3 regions of the Shewanella sp. 3_MG-2023 genome follow, and region 2 is predicted to be linked to each of the others. Evidence: predicted binding sites of a transcription regulator. Region 2 holds the regulator's gene; each other region holds the start of a gene.
What was found. Region 2 encodes sigma-54, which starts transcription at its own class of promoters, with help from an activator protein. Its sites were predicted from a motif close to GTTGGCACGNNNNTNGNNT; they were not measured.

Region 1 (6,238 bases), on a different contig from region 2:
TGTTCAATTTATTTAGAGTGCAATGGTCTTGCATACTTATTAAAGTCTTAATCTTAAAGTGAAGCTTTAAGCTTATAAAAACTATTGGCCTGATGAGCCCGGACAAGGAACTGGGTTAAAAGAAGTCATCTTCCCCTAAGCTTTTTCGCAATTCAGCTTGTTCTAGATAATCATCTAAGCGGCGTTTAACCTGCCTTTTACGTTCAATAATTTCAGCGGAGCGTTGATTTTTTGGTGAAACCATTGCCTCGATTTCAGTATCATTTGGGATAGTCTCAGTAATATTAGCCATCACTTTATCCTCACATGGGTGGTACTCGTAAAGCATAATTAATGGCTTTACATAAACGGTAATCACAGCCTGAACGGCTTGAAACCGTGAGCACAATATTGCTACTTTATTGCTGAGCAATAATTTGCTAGGCAGCAGAAAAATAACCTCATAATTTGAATGTAGCAGCTAATAAAAAAAATGCGCACTTCTGTGGTGAGGATTTTGAGGCTCAGAGCAATAAAAAACGCCACCCTAAGGTGACGTTTTTTGATTTTTTAATAATTTAGATTAAATAGCTAACATCATTTAATACTTTTGATGGTTATAGATCGAAGCTATATGAGTAACCAAGAACAATTTTAGCATCATCATCTTCTAAATCAGTATCTGTTGCCATGAACGAGATAGTACCGAAATCAGTATCAGTGCTTAGTGATACGTTGTACTCAGAATAGCTATCAGTGCCGTACCAGCTGGTGATTACATCACCGTTTGAGTAACCATAATGGAAACCCAGTGACACTTTTTCAGTTAATGGGAAAGTCAGGTTAGCTTGAGCATACATCATATCTTTTGAATCTAATGGGCTTTCAGCAATATCATCACCGCCATTGACTGTGTAAGAGTATGCGACATCTAACCATTTCCACGCGAGACCAACTGTTACTTCACCAAAATCAACACTGCCCGGTGAATCTGGGTAAGCGTAATAAAGGTAGTTAATGTCGTAGCTTAAGTCTTCTGTAATGTCACCACCGAAACCGGCATACACATCAAGCTCATAAGAGGTGCCGTCACCAAAATCTACATTTGATGCCCAACCACCGACATAGAAACCTGACTCATGGCCATAATCAATGCCCCCCTGAACCGCAGCACCACTAGTTTGTGACACACCACGCCAAATATAGTCTGACGTCGCGCCAATATTACCCGTGACTTCAGCTAAAGCTGTAGTGCTTAAAAGTAAACCTGTTGATAGCGCAATAGCTTGATACAGAGATTTTTTCATTTTCATTCCCTCAAAGTTTTATTATTCAATTAGCATCTTGCATAAAGTCGGGTCGACGCTAAATGTTGTTTTATCTGAGGTACGTGTTGCTAATGATGTGCCATGTTTATAAAGTTAAATTAATCAATAGCTTAAAAACTACTGCACATTTATGTTGCATTTATGTTGCCACTTGATGATGCGTAGTTGCACTTTAATTGTGCAGTTTAAGTGTTGTTTTTATTTATTTATGCAAAAAAAAGACATAAAAAAACCTCCAAAAAAGGAGGTTTTATCGTTTTAGCGGTTTTTAGTTAACACTATTTTTTAGCGTTTTACCTGCTTTAAACTTAGGTACTGTTGCTTCAGCAATTTGGATCTCTTGGCCGGTTTGTGGGTTACGACCTGTACGTGCAGCACGAACTGATGTTTCGAAAGAACCAAAACCTACGATAGAAATCTTGTCGCCGTTTTTCATGGCTTCAGTTACCGCTTCTTCAAAAGACTTTAGTGCACGACCCGCTTCAGCTTTTGTTAACTCAGCATTTTCTGCAATTTTTGCAATTAATTCACTTTTGTTCATGTTGTATTCTCTGCTTTCCATAGATGTATTTATTTAGAACTAGATTAACATGCCATAAGCCATAAGGCTTTGAAAGCATTTTATCTGATAAATGTGCTGCTATATTGCAAATAAGTAACTTTTTAGTGATCTAGTTAGCTTAAACTCGGCTGAGTGAATTAACTGCTTCTGCCGTTTTTATCAAGTTTATTGATTTGTTGCTGCTCATTTTGAACTTTGGCCTACAAAAATTTGTTAGCTATCAATCTTCTAACAGTTGATACAGGAGTTGCTTCACTAACTTAGGTTCAAAGGGTTTATCACATAGCGCATTAACACCTGCGCTTGATACGTTGCTTAGGTGGGTATCGTTAGCTTCTGATGATACCATCAAAATCGGCACATGAGACTGCTGGCTTTGGTGGCGTATATATTGGGTCAATGCCAGTCCATCAACACTTGGCATATTGTAATCGGTGATTACTAAATCAAACATTTGCTGTTGCATTAATTCGATAGCTTCAGCGCCATCAGTTGCCTCGCTTATCATCCGAATACCTAAATTAGTAATAGTTCGTTTGATAATGTTTCGCGCCATGCGGCTATCATCAACCACTAAAGTGCGAATATCCTGAACATCAAAATGGCTTAGGTCCAGTTCGTCATTACTGATTAAATCAATAGTGGAATTCAGTGCTGTGGCCAAATGATCGGCATCGAAAGGCTTAGGTAAAATCGCGACGGCTCCAGATTGCCTAAATATTTCCAGTTGCTCACGGCGACATTCACTGGATACCAACATAAATTGAATATCTTGATAGTCAGAGTTTTGTTTAATAAAACTGAGTAGTTCAGTCGCTTCACCGTCAGTAAAGTGTAAAGCGCTGACAATGAGATCTGGCGTGTGTCGAACAATAATCTCTTTAGCTTGAGCAAGATTAGCGGCGGTTTGTATGCTATGTACGCCTTCTTGTTGCAGGCGTGAAATAATTATTTTTCTCTGAACATCAGATGGTTCAACTAGCAAAATGGATAATTCACTGGGCGATAAATGGCTCATTATATAGCTTCTTATTATTCGATCTGAGTTTTATGGGCGCATGTTAACTTATGCTAAGGGATGAATATAGTCAGCAGGGCGCCTTTGTTAACTTTTGGGCTTCAAATAAATCGCTGTTTCTTTACAAAATGCCACCCAGTATTGAAACACCAGCAGTGAAAATAGTACCGCAGCAATGGCAGGAATAGGGATATTAAAGCCATTGAACACCACTTTTACATCTTCAGGAGTGATTTGATAGGCGATAATAGCAGTGGTAGACAGTGCTAATATCGCTAAGGTTTGAATGGCTAAATATACCTTTAAGGCAATGCTGGCCCAGTGTGTTCGCATTAATAAGCCAACCAACACAGGGATAACGCCGATACTGAATAAATCTATACTTTGAATGCTATAAGAGCGCCAAAGGGCCACAATAGACAGTAACACGTACAATGCAATTAATAGGGTTAATCTTAACGGTGGTTTATTCATAGTATTATTATCATTATTGGAACTATGTGAGTGGTCATGTGGTGTAGAATAGCGTGAGTAGAGATAGTTTGTGAAAACGTTTTTTAAGAAATTAGGATAAGTAATGACTGAGGCGGAATTTTGGTCTTTGGTGACCCGTAGCCATCCTGAGCAATCAGAGCAAGCGTGCCATGATCAATTAGTGGAAAAATTGTCGGCGCTCGATGATGCTGACTTAGCGGCTTTTGATAAGATATTTGGCCAACAAATGCGCCGCAGTTACCGCTGGGATATTTGGGGCGCAGCTTACATTGTTACTGGCTGTGATTCAGATTATGGCTTTGTGGAGTTTCGAGGGTTTATTTTATCCTTAGGTGAGACCTGGTATAACAAGATTATTGCTAACCCCGACTGTTTGGGCGAGCTTGAGTTATGGCCAACAAAAGATGACTATGCTTATCCCTTTATTGAAGATTATGATTTGATTGCCGGAAAAATCTATGAAGACCGCTGCGGTGAAGAGCTGCCTTTTGTACCCTCTGGTCAGCATACTCCTCAAGGTAAAAAGTTCAGTACCAAGAAAAAAGATCTCCGTAAAAACTATCCTTTATTAAGCCAGCGTTTTCCATTTTAAATATCGCTGAAAGTTAATTAAGCATCCACAAAAAATGCAGCTTTATAGCTGCATTTTTAGTGTAATTGAGATGTAAGCCTGTCAATCGGCAGACTTAGCTACTGCAAGTTTCTGATTGAGTATCAAACTCTAAACCGTATTTAGCGCAGGCTTGAGTCATAAACTTGTGTGCAGCGGTTTGTAACTGCTGATCAAGGTTTTTCTCTAATTCAGCATTAAACTCTTGCTCAGCGACTTGTATATGCTGGTTCATTAATTGCTGGTGTTGTTTTATCGCTTCGGCGCCTTTTGAATCGATATCAAATTGATGGGCAAAGCTTGAAGATGACACCAGCATGGCGATAAAAACTGTCGCTGCGAGAGCGATAGGCTTAATCATCTTATTGCTGGTAGTTGTGCCGATTGCTGTATTGGTTTCGATGTTATTCATATTAACTCCAGTATTGATACGTTAATTGCTATTAGCGCTGAATCCTTGAGCGATATATATGTCCAAATTTTATTCGTTGGTCAGTCTTTCGCGATATTCACCTTGATATTGTTAAGGGAAATAAGGCGCTAGTACTTGTTGAGAGACACATTAACCTATTTTTACTGAATGATTACTGAACAGTTAGTTTGTTATTTGAGCAGATTTTGGGTTGGTCGGTATTAATCTCTATCAAATGTTGTTTCAGCAAGTATTGCTAGAGTAGGTTAAGCTTATATTCAGGTAACTGCTTGTATAATCCGACAAGTATAGAATTGTTGATTTTTTAAACACTAGGTTCATAGCTAGGGGAAAATGATGAAAATGAAATATTTACTATTAGCAGGTGCATTGGTATGTAATGTTGCTGCAGCTAAGGACGAAGTCGTGGTCAACCCAGTGACTGAAGACGGTGTGGTTAAAATTCAATGGCAAGAACCTAAAAAGTACCGAGATTTAAAAACGGCCAATGAAGTGAAATCTCGTTTTCAGCAGCGCTTTTTCGACACTATGACTAAAAATATCAACAAAGAAGCTGAAAAGATTTTAAAACCAGAGCAGAAACTTGAGATGGTGGTTTCTGATGTGGATTTAGCCGGTGATCTGCGGCCAACATTTGGCGCGACCTCCGCTAGTGAACTGCGGATTGTAAAAGACTTATACCCACCACGTATGACCTTTAGCTACAGCATCACTGAAGGTGAGCAAGTGATTATGGCCGGTGATGAAAAGTTAGTTGATATGAACTTTATGTATGGCACCCATTCAACCCGTAATCAAAAGCCGTTTGAGTATGAGACTAAAATGCTTGAAGATTGGTTAAAGAAAACCGTAGCACCTAAGTTATAAATATCTATAATTCAGTAGTTTATGTTATATTTAAAATCTAAAGCGGCTTATTGATAAGCCGCTTTTTTGTGCCTAAACATCACTAAGTGCTGGTGTCAGCTATTTGGTGTTCTGTTTGAATAAGTGCAAGGTTTGCAGCAAAGCACCGAGCTTTTTCACATAAGCCTCTAAGGTTTCAGGCGGAATATGTCTGAGTTCTTGGATCTCATCTAACTCGTCAGCTAATTCTTGTACATAAGGCAAGAAGCGGTTACTACTTTGGCTAAAGCCTTGTTCTTCGGTAAAAATTGCTACAAACTTACCGTGGCCGACTTGGTGTAATTCATCGAGTCTTTTATCGGCATCAATGGCTTGACGGTATCCTGTTTGCAGGCTTTCTTTTATTTGCTGGATAACTTTGGTATACGGCATGATAGCCTCATTCAACATCTTCAAATTAAGCTAAATTATAAGGGTCTGCTATGGGACTAACAAGTCTAATGGATTTTAAATTAACGTTTGCTGCAACAAAGCGTTGCTCTGCTTATTTGAGTTTGTTAATCGTCGCTATTTTAAGCTGTGGTTTAGCGACTGCAGCTGAAACCGACACGCCGCCTTTTTATAAAGTCACTTATCAAGGTAAACAGGCATTCATATTAGGCTCAATTCATGTGGGCAAAGCTGATTTTTACCCGATGGCACCGGTTATTGAGCAGGCTTTTTCTCAGGCTGATGCATTGGTAATTGAAGCGGATGTGACTAAAGCCGATACTCAACAACTATTAGGTCAATATGGCCTAGCAACTCCAGCAAGCAGCGTCGATTTAGGGCAGGCTTATCCAGCTTTTTGTAAACTCAATTTAGCGGTTTGTCAGGGATTATCGCCTTTAGCGCCATGGCTTCAGGCTGCGCAAGTAGCATTAGTGCGTTTCAGTCAGTTAGGGTTTAGCGCTGAAGAAGGGGTGGA
Region 2 (6,238 bases):
GCTATTTCATTTGGAGCGCGATGCGAAATAAGAAAAAAGATGTCCTAGCTGATGAGTCTGACGCAGAGATCCCTAAAAATGTACCCACATTACATGCTATTATCTGGATCATTGTTGGTATGGTGTTATTGCCACTCTCGGCAGACTGGATGGTGACGGGCGCGGTAGGCATTGCCAAGACATTTGGCTTGTCAGATCTGGTCATCGGCTTGACCATTATTGCCATTGGCACCAGTTTACCGGAACTAGCAGCATGCATCGCTGGCGTCCTAAAAAAAGAAGACGACCTCGCGATTGGTAATATTGTTGGCTCAAACATTTTTAATATTTTAGCAGTGCTGGCCATTCCAGGGCTGATTGCCCCAGGTGAAATCGACATAAATGCAAGCGGTCGAGATTTTTACATGGTACTAGCAACCAGCACCGCATTAGCAGTACTGGTATTATCGAGTGGCGCTAAAAAGCAGCTTACTCGCTGGCATGGAGCCCTTTTATTAATCGTCTTTATTGCGTACCAAGTTGTCTTATTTCAATCACAATAATGGGGCATAAAGATGTGTGACTCACCAAAGCGTAACCCGAAATCGCTTTGGACAATAGAGAGATACATATGACAGAACAAACACAATTGCGCCAATGGGGTCGTCAAGTCATTGATATTGAAAAGGCAGCATTAGATAACCTTTATCAATATGTAGACTCAGACGAGTTTGGCCAAGCCTGTGAACTCATTTTAGAATGTAAAGGCAAAGTCATTGTCATGGGCATGGGCAAATCTGGCCACATTGGCAATAAGATTTCTGCCACACTCGCCAGCACAGGCACGCCTGCATTTTTTGTTCACCCTGGCGAAGCAAGCCATGGCGACTTAGGCGCTCTGGCAAAAAATGATATTATTTTAGCCATATCAAATTCTGGTGAAGCCAGTGAAATTCTCACCTTAATGCCCGTTATACAGCGCATGGGGGTCCCGGTAATCGCGATTACGGGTAAACCAGAATCCAATATGGCCAAGCTATCTAAACTGCATTTATGTATTGAAGTGCCTGAAGAGGCCTGCCCATTAGGGCTAGCACCAACATCAAGCACTACCGCAACCTTGGTGATGGGTGACGCCTTGGCCGTAGCATTATTGCAAGCGAAAGGCTTTACCCGTGATGATTTCGCCCTATCCCACCCTGGTGGATCTTTAGGTCGTAAACTATTACTTAAAGTCAGCGATGTAATGCACAAAGGCGCTGATATTCCACAGGTGAAAAGTGAGCTCTGCATTACTGAAACCCTATATGAGATCTCAAATAAAGGTTTAGGTATGACTGCAGTGATCGATAATGCAGACAAGCTAGTCGGGATCTTTACTGACGGTGATTTACGCCGCGTCATCGATGCTGAAGTGAACCTGCGTACTACCGCTATTGCCGATGTAATGACAACCAACTGCATTACCATCAGCCCAGGTATTTTAGCCGCGCAAGCATTACAGATTATGGAAGAAAAAAGTATTAACGGTTTAATTGTCGTAGACGAGAACCAACGCCCAGTCGGCGCACTTAACATGCTCGATATGGTTAAAGCTGGAGTCATTTAACATGTCATTACACGAAACACTGCACCAAGGTTTTTACGGCCCAATCTCTGATGATGTTTGGCAAAAAGCCAAAAAAATTAAGCTGCTTATTTGCGATGTCGATGGGGTATTTTCCGATGGCCGTATTTATTTAAGTAATGCAGGGGAAGAGTTAAAAGCATTTCATACCCGTGATGGTTATGGCATTCGCTCTATTTTAACCAGTAATATTCATGTTGCTGTGATAACCGGGCGTAAATCTGCCATTGTGGAAAATAGAATGACCGCTTTAGGTGTCACTCATATTTATCAAGGTGTTGATGATAAACTAGTGCCTTACCAAAGCCTGTTAGATACCTATGGCGTTAGCCCAGATGAAGTCGCCTATATTGGTGATGACATGGTTGACTTACCTGTGATGAAACAGGTTGGCCTTGCAGTTTGTGTGGCTGATGGCCATCCTTATGTTAAACAACATTGCCATATGACCACCACCATTAACGGCGGAAATGGCGCATTACGTGAACTCACCGATTTGCTATTACTTAGCCAAGATAAGTTTGAAAATGCCCACGGAATGAGTATATGAGCCGAGTGACCTTCGCTATTATCGGATTTTTTGGCGCAGCCTTAGTCCTTTATTGGCAAGTACAAGTTAAACGTAGTCAGATGGAGGCAAGTAAATTGCCAGCCCCTGCTCGCCCTGATTTTATCGCCAATGACTTACGCACCACTGAATTTAATGAGCAAGGTTTAGTGCAAAGCCGAGTCTCAGCGAAATACATGGAGCACTTTCAGCAAAGTAATGAAACCATGTTTACTGAGCCTGTCTACCTTATTTATCCTGAAAATGGTGAAGCCGAATGGCAATTAAGCGCAGATTTAGGCAAGCTGAATAATGAAACAGGCAAAGTAGTTTTAGAAAATAATGTTATTATTGATGCAATAAACATCGACGAGCCATTACAATCTTTGACAACCACCATGTTGGCACTCGATATGAACACCATGATTTTGACCTCAGATAGACAAATTTTTGTTACTGGGTCAGATTTTAATATACAAGGTTTAGGCCTGTATGCTGATTTAAATGCTCAAGAACTTGAACTTTTAAGTCAAGTAGAAGGAACGTATGAAGCAAAGTAAACTTTTGATTGCCTCACTACTCAGTGTAGTCAGTATTGCCAGCGCCTATGCAAAAGAAGGCGATTTACAGCAAGAGCTTAAAGTCGCAGCTGTGAGCCAAAAAGCTGACATAAAAAACAATCAGGTCATCTTCTATGGCCCAGTTAATGTGACTCAAGGGTCGATTAACATTAATGCCGACGAATTACGCGCATTTGGCACCGAAAGCGGCACCCAAAAAACCATGGTTGCCACAGGTAACCCTGCGACATTTTCCCAAGAGTTAGATGATGGCCGTATTGGTACTGCCAGTGCCGATGAAATTAAATATGAGCTTGCCACTAGCATTTTAACCTTAACGGGTAATGCTAAATTGGACCAAGCTGGCAGCCAGGTTACTGGTAACCTAATTAGCTACAACATTGAAAAGCAGCAGTTAATTGCTGAAAGCACCGGTACTGGTGAAGATCGGGTTATCACTATTTTTCAACCAGAAAGTCACCCAGACTTGATTGATTCTGAAAAGAAAAAAGATGAGCAACCACATTTACCAGACAGCGCTAAACCCGGTGATGATACGCCACCAGCTATAATTGAAAACAACAATTTATCTGCTGTAGAGGCTGTGAACTCAACTGAAACACCCGAAGTAACTGAATCACTTAACGCTGAGGCGCAGGCGACATTGTCAGCCCCAGCAGCTGAGCAAAATGACTAATGACCCAAATTACGTTAACCGCTGAAAATCTCGCTAAGAGTTATAAAAGTCGCCAGGTAGTAAAAGATGTCAGCCTGACGGTAAAAACCGGCCAAATTGTTGGCTTACTTGGCCCTAATGGCGCGGGTAAAACCACCACCTTTTATATGGTCGTAGGCCTAGTCAAAAGTGATAAGGGCCGCATTCTGATCGATGAAGATGATTTAACCGCAGATCCAATGCATTTGCGCGCCCGAAAAGGCATTGGCTACTTACCTCAAGAAGCCAGTATTTTTCGTAAGCTCACAGTACACGATAATATAATGGCAGTGCTTCAAACTCGCAAAAGCTTATCAAATGAGCAGCGCATTGAAGAACTGGAACATTTATTAGAAGAATTTAACATAACTCATATCCGTGATAGCCAAGGTATGGCGTTATCGGGAGGCGAGCGTCGCCGAGTTGAAATTGCACGCGCATTAGCGGCAAATCCTAAGTTTATTTTATTAGATGAACCTTTTGCAGGGGTAGATCCTATCTCAGTAATCGACATCAAGAAAATTATTCAACAACTTAAAAGCCGTGGTTTAGGGGTGCTAATTACCGACCATAATGTCCGTGAAACACTTGATGTGTGTGAGCGAGCATATATTGTGAGTCACGGAAACTTGATTGCTGAAGGAACACCTGCTGAGATCTTAGTCAATCAGCAAGTTAGGTCGGTATACTTAGGTGAACAATTCAAGCTATAGTTAGCACTATTCAGTTTTTAGTATGGCATTCGCGGCCAACAACAAACCTTAATCTAGTCTATTTTTCTAGGATCATAAACTAGCGCCCACACTGTTCGTCGCGATGATGTAATTCAATTAGGGACAAGCGGTACATGAAAGCCTCACTCCAACTCAAAATGGGTCAACACTTAACCATGACCCCACAGTTGCAACAAGCGATTCGCTTATTGCAACTTTCCTCATTGGAGCTACAGCAAGAAATTCAACAAGCACTTGATTCAAACCCGCTATTAGAGCTTGAAGACGAATTCACTAAAGCCAAAGAGCCCGTAAAAGAAAACGCCCTGCAAACTGACACCGATTTTAGTGATAATAGCCAAGTCACCATAGAAAAAGACACCTCAACGGTTGATACCACTGAATCGCTCACTAAAGATTCTATGCCTGAAGAACTCCCTATGGATACCACATGGGATGAGGTGTATACCGCCTCGCCGACTTCTGGCTCTGGCGCAGTATCGAGCGGTAATGATATGCCGTTTCAAGGCGAAACCAGTGAAGGCTTGTATGAGCATCTTGAATGGCAAAAAAACCTCACTCCCTTTTCTGAAAATGACTTAGTGATTGCAACCGCCATTATTGATGCCATTGATGAGCGCGGTTACCTCACCCAGAGCGTTGAAGACATTTTGCAATCCTTAGGCACTGACGATATCGAACTCGATGAAGTTGAAGCTGTACTTAAACGGGTACAACACTTCGATCCCGTCGGCATTGCAGCGCGAGATTTAAGTGAGTGTCTATTAATTCAATTAGGCCAATACCCTAATGAAATTCCTTGCATAGATAATGTTAAGTTACTGATTAAAGATCATCTTGATTTAATCGCCGGTCGTGACTTTAGGTTACTGATGCGTAAAACCAAGCTTAAAGAAGATGATTTACGTGAAGCCATTGAATTTATTCAAACGCTCAATCCACGTCCAGGCTTGCAAATTACCCCCATTAAAGATGAGTACGTCATTCCTGATGTTACTGTACTTAAAAAGAATGGTCGCTGGGTGGTCGAGCTAAATCCCGATAACATGCCTAAAATTGGCGTTAATCAGCAATATGCAGCTATGGCCAAAGGCGGTTCAAGCCAAGCTGACAGCCAATTTATTCGTGGTCATTTACAAGAAGCTAAATGGTTTATCAAAAGCATCGATAGCCGTAATGAAACCTTACTAAAAGTGGCTAACTGTATCGTACAATTTCAGCAAGGTTTCTTTGAGTTCGGTGAAGAAGCCATGAAGCCGATGGTGCTCAATGATATTGCTGAAGCGGTTGAAATGCACGAGTCGACCATTTCACGGGTCACGACCCAAAAATACATGCATACCCCCCGTGGACTTTTTGAACTTAAATATTTTTTCTCAAGCCATGTAAGTACCGATGATGGTGGAGAATGCTCTTCTACAGCAATTCGCGCATTTATTAAAAAGCTCGTAGCTGCAGAAAACCCGAAAAAGCCTCTTAGTGATAGTAAAATGGCGACACTATTGGCTGAACAAGGGATTAACGTTGCTCGACGTACGATAGCCAAATATCGAGAGGCAATGCTCATCCCTCCCTCAAACCAACGCAAAAGCTTATAACTTTTGTTATTGGAGGATGACCTATGCAAATTAACCTGACTGGAAACCATATTGAAATAACTCAATCTTTACGGGAATACGTGCAAACAAAATTTTCAAAGCTTGAACGACACTTCGAACAGATCAATAATGTTCACGTTGTGCTCGATGTTCAAAAGCTACAACAGATTGCCGAAGCCAAACTGCACCTAAAAGGCGGTGAAGTGTTTGCTGTATCGCGTAACGCTGATATGTATGTGGCAATAGACGCCCTGATAGATAAGCTAGACCGTCAGGTAATTAAACATAAAGAGAAACTCACTAAGCATTAACGATGGAACTTCGTACCATCCTGCAGCCGGCGTGCACTACCTGTGCCACTCCGGGCAGTAAGAAAAAGGTACTGGAATTAATCAGCAATTTAATGGCTGCCCAGTACCCAACCCTTTCTTCACAGGCTATTTTTGAAAGTCTAATAGCGCGTGAAAAAATGGGCAGT
Region 3 (6,238 bases), on a different contig from region 2:
GCCTTTATTTAAATTCACCAATAGCGGCAAGCTGATTTCAGCTATTTGCTCATTTAAACCCATTTTACTTGCTGTGCGAATATTAACTGGCAAGGTGGCCAAAGAGGAACTAGTACCTAGGGCGGTTACTGCAGGAGCTAACATATGCTGCCAAAAATTATTTACTCCTTTCCCTCCACCTCCAATCCATGCATATAGCGTTGAGCCTAAAGTTAAATACAAAAAGGTTGCCACTAAAAATAGCGCAATAGCTCGGGCAAATGTGCCCATTAACTCAGCATCTTGACTGGCCATAGTTGCGGCAAAATAAGCCCCTAAGCCAATTGGTGCTAAGTACATTAAGATGGCTATGATTTTCATGATCACGGTATTAAAGCTATCCAATAATGCCGAAACTTTGAGGCCGTCTTCACCTGATTGACCAATCGCTATTCCGGTGATCAGCGACATAATGATCAGCGCTAAAATATTCGATTTAGACATTAAGCCCACAAAATCATTGGTGGTTAATAAGCTCACAAAATCCATACTGCCAGTGGTTTCAACGGTATCGGCTAAATCAAGTGTCACTCCTTGGGCAGGGTCAAATGCTAGCGCCAACAAGGTAATGCCTACAGCGGGGATCATCGCCATGACAATGGACACGCCCATGATGGTGGCAAGTATGGAGCCAAGCTTTTTTAAATCGGTCATTTTGGCAATGGATGACATCACGCTAACGGCCACCAAAGGCACAATAATCATAAACAACAAGTTGAGAAATATTTGCCCTATGGGTTTAAGTTTAATGGCAAACTCAGGGGCAACTAAGCCCAACATGCCGCCCAGCATCAGGGCTGTGAGTAAAATAATCGATGAGCGATACGCGCGAAGGGCATTCCACATGGTGAGGTTCCAATAATTAAGATCTAGTGAGCATATGCTGATTTTTAATCATAGCCGAAAAGCCGTTACTATGAAGGCTGGGCTTACTGCAGCGCATTGATGACGAGTAACTTATCTGCAGTAAACTTGACTCTGAACTAATGCGCCCAAGCAAAGCCCGCGACTGCGGGCTTTGGCTAAATTGCGATAAACAGCTATTTTCCTCTGCTTCGCCCTTCTCTGGTCATTCCTGACTGACGCGCTTGTCGAGAACGATTCAGACTTTGATGATCTATGCTACTCGAGCGAGTTCGATTAATTGAGTGACTCATATTACTCGACTGATTACGGCTCGGTTGGCTGTGGCTAGTTTGATTTCGACTCGGTTGAATCGAGGTTGATGGCCGCGTACTTGTAACAGGACGAGTATTATTGGCGGGACGGGTATTACTCGCCGGACGAGTAGTGCTAGATGGCCGTGTCGAAGGAAAACTACTACTATTGCCCTTTGACGGTTTATTTACATTGCTAGGTTTAGACCCTTGAGCTTTTGATGGCACATTATTCCACTTACCATCGCTACGATTTTCCCACTTGCCTTTATTATCACGGGCAACATTACCGTGCTTATCGGCAAACACATCATTAGTGCGCTTTTTATTTACCTTCGCTTTATTAAAATGCTTATTGGCTACACTTGGGCTGGCTAAGCGTTTACGATTCGCCTCGCGATGGTAAAGGTTATTGGGTCTAGCGCGATTATTAGCTAATTTGTTCGAACGCATATGATTATGCATTTTAGTGCGATTACCGACACTGATACTGTTACCAATATTGATACGACCGGTATTGATCACCACTGGTCGTCTATAGCCACCGCCATAATAGCCACCACAGCATGGGCGACGATAACCATAACCGCCTCCCCATACCACACCAGCATTGAAAAAGCCGTTGCTCCAGCTCACGCCAACATTCCAACCTGTCCACGGATTATAACCAACATGTAATCCCCAGGTCGGTGGGCGAGGATAATAATAACGGCCTCGATACGGTGGGTAATACCAGCCGGTACCGTAAATTGGCACCCCATAATAAGGGTATGACCACATATAACCCGGCGTATAACCTACGTAAACCACTTCAGGGGTTGAATCATAAACCTGCACGTAAGTGGTGTTATAAACCGGCGAACTTGCGGGTATCTTGGCAATTTCTTCATCAGGAATATTATCAGCAACAATCCACGGGCCTTTGGCAGTTTTTGAGGTAAACCACACCCCATTATCAACAGCGTAATAAGCTTGATTTATCAACAATACTTGTGTGGCGGTATTAACAGCATAGGAGACTGATGTTCCTGTTACCGCTTCAAATTTAGGCTCGCCATCGTATTCAACCTCCAGTGTGGCTTCATCACGCTTAATCGCTGCAGTTTGCGGGATTTGCGCATCTAGCACTGCTTGATTGGCTTCATCAGTGCCTGCAACTGAGACCCTTAAGCCACCAATATCAGATTCGGGAGGGATATCGTTAAAGCTTTCAGGCAGTTTGTCAGCCCTAACAAACTGCCAAGGTCCGGCCTGCTTTTTAGATTTAAACCAACGCCCAGATAAGAGCACATACATATCGCCAGAGGAGGTCTCTCTTACCCATGGGGTTTCGGTATTGGTGACATAAAGTAACTTACCATCAATCAGACTTTGCCAATTGGGTGAGCCATCAGTGGCCACTAACTCAGTCGGTTCATTAGTGGTAATAATCTGCGGCGCATTGACGGTGCTTTTAGCGGCTTCATCCTCGGTATTCACCATGCTGACCAAATCTTCAGGAGGATACAATGTGACTTGCCATGGCCCCATAGGATCATCTGCCACATACCAAAAGGTACCACTGCTTAAATACAGCTTGTTCGTTTGCGTATTACGGGCAACGGCAAAAGGGGTATTTAACACTCGCTCATAGGGACTATTTTCAATTTCACTAAATTGTGGCTCACCATCATAGGACAGCAACACGCTCAAGTTATTACTGAAGACGATTTCTGGCGCATCGTTGTTAATATTATCTAAGCTGCGTTTTACCTGCTCAGCATTTTCAAGGCTGGCTGATAAGCGCTCCATGGAAATGTCGAAGCTAGTTGTCGCTAGCGATTCTGAGACTGTATCGGTGAACGTTTGCTGGTCTTCGGCAGTGGATGATGGCCAGCGCACTTCGGTCACTTCAATATTACGCACCAAAGCAACATCGTCATCAGTATCGATTCTAGCGCTAAACCAAAAAGCGCCAAATACAGGGTCGTCTTGACCTTCCACTTCAAATGACATCGCAGCGCGGCTCATCAAGATATTGCCATCTAACGATTCTGGCTGCGGCTGATAAACCACTAAGGTGCCGAGTTTCGTTTCAACATCTTGCGGCCATTCAATTGCTACTGCCGAAAAGGGTAATAGCAACAATGCTATCCATACAGTTAGCACTTGCAGCCAGAGACGTTTGATATTGGTTATCATCATGAGTCCTTATTTTGCAATCATTTGCTATTAATCATGCGCGACTAATAATTAAAAGCGTGTATTTAAGTATATGTAGTAAAATCCATTTATTGCCAATTTGGTCATGATTAACAAGTTAGCATCTATTTGTTCATTTAATATACCGACAAACACATTGAATTTGTAAAATAGATTGTAGAAAAATCAAACAGCCACTTTGCTAAATATCCATCCACCCTGCCGTTTTATGAATATGCAAAGATCAAAAAAGCCCTTACTGGAAACCAGTAAGGGCTTTTTACTAACTGTTATTTACTACTATAAAAGCGGTCTATAAAGACGTCTTATAGTGAGTAGTAAAGTTCAAATTCAACTGGGTGAGTAGTACGTGCAACACGCTCTGCTTCACCTTGCTTGATAGCAATATATGAATCGATAAAGTCATTAGTGAATACTTCACCTTTAACTAAGAACTCACGGTCCGCATCTAAGCTTGCAAGTGCATCTTCTAGTGAAGTCGCAACTTGTGGGATCTCAGCCGCTTCTTCTGCTGGTAAGTCGTATAAATCTTTATCCATAGCTTCACCTGGGTGAATCTTGTTTTGGATACCGTCTAGACCTGCCATTAATAGCGCAGCAAAACCTAAATATGGGTTTGCATGTGGATCAGGGAAACGTGTTTCAATACGACGACCTTTAGGGCTTGGTACCACTGGGATACGGATAGAAGCACTACGGTTACGTGCAGAGTATGCAAGCATGACAGGCGCTTCGAAATGTGGCACAAGACGCTTGTAAGAGTTTGTGCTTGGGTTAGTAAATGCATTCAACGCTTTAGCATGCTTGATGATGCCACCAATGTAGTAAAGAGCAGTTTCACTTAAACCAGCGTACTTGTCGCCTGCGAATAAGTTAACGCCATCTTTAGCTAAAGATTGGTGAACGTGCATACCACTACCGTTATCGCCCATTACTGGCTTAGGCATAAATGTCGCTGTTTTACCGTATGCGTGTGCCATGTTATGCACAACATACTTAAGGATCTGAACTTCATCAGCTTTAGCAGTTAGCGTGTTAAAGCGTGTCGCGATTTCGTTTTGACCGGCTGTAGCAACTTCATGGTGATGCGCTTCAACAACTTGACCCATTTCTTCAAGTACTAAACACATAGCACTACGTAAGTCTTGTGATGAATCAACTGGTGCTACTGGGAAGTAACCACCTTTAACGAATGGACGGTGACCAGTGTTACCATCTTCATAGCCAGTACCTGAGTTCCATGCCGCTTCTTTTGCATCAACTTTAGCAAAACAACCTGACATGTCAGCACCAAACTTAACATCGTCAAATAAGAAGAACTCTGGCTCTGGTCCAATTAATACTGTGTCAGCAATACCAGTAGACGTTAAGTATTCTTCAGCTTTTTTAGCAATAGAACGTGGGTCACGGTTGTAACCTGTCATTGTGCCTGGCTCTAAGATGTCACAACGGATTAGTGCAGTTGTTTCTTCTGTGAAAGGGTCAAGAACAAACGTGCTCGCATCTGGCATCAGCACCATGTCAGATTCGTTAATGCCTTTCCAACCCGTAATAGACGAACCATCGAACATTTTGCCGTCTTCAAAAAAATCTTCATCAACCTGATGAGATGGGATAGAAACGTGTTGTTCTTTACCTCTGGTATCGGTAAAGCGTAAATCAACAAACTTAACTTCCAATTCTTTAAGTTGCGTTAAAACAGATTCAGCTGACATTCTTAAGCCTCCGGTAGAGTAAGGGTATTCCCTTTTATAATTCAAGTTCACCACTATACTACGACATTAAAGACGCGTATGTGTCGAAATATCACATAATTGACAATCTTAAAGCTATTACCATGCCAACTGAATAAGTATATGATTTTTATATATTTGACTTAATAGCCAATTATCGAAAACACAATTTTGCATCATTTTAGTGCAAGCGCACGCACCATTATGGTTCAACTTCTATTTTGGTGCGCGGCTAAAAACACTGCGCTGATTGTTTGTCACATTTCTGAATCGTTACTATTATATGATGCTATAAATGCCAAAATTGATGGTTATTTTTTAGCTAATCACAAAGTGTACAAAAATAATCCTATCCGCAAAGCGTCTCGTGGAGTAGAATGGCACGCTTTTTTATGGTGGCTAAACTTAATGCCGCTATAAACTCCTATTTATTTGTTTGATGGTATAGAGGTTTTATCCGTGTTAGAGAATTTACGTAACATCGCCATTATTGCTCACGTCGACCATGGCAAAACGACCTTGGTAGACAAGCTTTTGGCACAGTCAGGCACCCTTGAAAGTCGAGGCGAAGCCGCAGAACGTGTAATGGATTCTAACGATCTTGAAAAAGAACGTGGTATCACCATTTTGGCTAAAAATACCGCCATCAAATGGAACGACTACCGTATTAATATCGTAGACACTCCTGGTCACGCCGATTTCGGTGGTGAAGTTGAACGTGTTCTATCTATGGTAGATTCAGTATTACTTTTAGTTGATGCAGTTGATGGCCCAATGCCACAAACTCGCTTCGTAACTAAAAAAGCGTTTGCTCAAGGCCTTAAGCCAATTGTTGTAATCAACAAGATTGACCGTCCAGGCGCTCGTCCTGATTGGGTTATTGACCAAGTATTCGATTTATTCGACAACTTAGGTGCAACTGACGAACAGTTAGATTTCCCTATCGTTTATGCTTCTGCATTAAATGGTTTCGCGACCCTTGATCCAGACGAAACTAGCGAAGACATGACACCTTTATTCCAAGCAATTGTTGAAAAGGTTTCTTTCCCTGATGCTGATGCTGAAGGTGAATGTCAAATGCAAATTTCTCAAATCGATTACAACTCA

Region 1: a site for sigma-54 is predicted at 1,373-1,391, ahead of Q4591_RS04645 (TorF family putative porin). Genes of this name have one in related genera too.
Region 3: a site for sigma-54 is predicted at 5,225-5,243, ahead of glnA (glutamate--ammonia ligase). Genes of this name have one in related genera too.

What each region holds. Positions count from the first base shown of each region.
Region 1 is NZ_JAUOSH010000005.1:158,455-164,692, reverse strand. Features, by position in the region: gene Q4591_RS04655 (hypothetical protein) at 1-51, shown strand, start outside; gene Q4591_RS04650 (PA3496 family putative envelope integrity protein) at 116-292, opposite strand; gene Q4591_RS04645 (TorF family putative porin) at 597-1,286, opposite strand; gene Q4591_RS04640 (HU family DNA-binding protein) at 1,576-1,848, opposite strand; gene Q4591_RS04635 (response regulator) at 2,090-2,887, opposite strand; gene Q4591_RS04630 (hypothetical protein) at 2,975-3,361, opposite strand; gene Q4591_RS04625 (DUF4240 domain-containing protein) at 3,465-3,974, shown strand; gene Q4591_RS04620 (hypothetical protein) at 4,069-4,404, opposite strand; gene Q4591_RS04615 (DUF3016 domain-containing protein) at 4,762-5,292, shown strand; gene Q4591_RS04610 (prephenate dehydrogenase) at 5,392-5,703, opposite strand; gene Q4591_RS04605 (TraB/GumN family protein) at 5,754-6,238, shown strand, end outside.
Region 2 is NZ_JAUOSH010000027.1:50,486-56,723, forward strand. Features, by position in the region: gene Q4591_RS15195 (calcium/sodium antiporter) at 1-542, shown strand, start outside; gene Q4591_RS15200 (KpsF/GutQ family sugar-phosphate isomerase) at 611-1,588, shown strand; gene kdsC (3-deoxy-manno-octulosonate-8-phosphatase KdsC) at 1,590-2,156, shown strand; gene lptC (LPS export ABC transporter periplasmic protein LptC) at 2,153-2,713, shown strand; gene lptA (lipopolysaccharide transport periplasmic protein LptA) at 2,700-3,410, shown strand; gene lptB (LPS export ABC transporter ATP-binding protein) at 3,410-4,141, shown strand; gene Q4591_RS15225 (RNA polymerase factor sigma-54) at 4,276-5,760, shown strand; gene hpf (ribosome hibernation promoting factor) at 5,784-6,071, shown strand; gene ptsN (PTS IIA-like nitrogen regulatory protein PtsN) at 6,074-6,238, shown strand, end outside.
Region 3 is NZ_JAUOSH010000004.1:82,037-88,274, forward strand. Features, by position in the region: gene Q4591_RS03550 (dicarboxylate/amino acid:cation symporter) at 1-885, opposite strand, end outside; gene Q4591_RS03555 (carbohydrate-binding family V/XII) at 1,080-3,380, opposite strand; gene glnA (glutamate--ammonia ligase) at 3,704-5,113, opposite strand; gene typA (translational GTPase TypA) at 5,591-6,238, shown strand, end outside.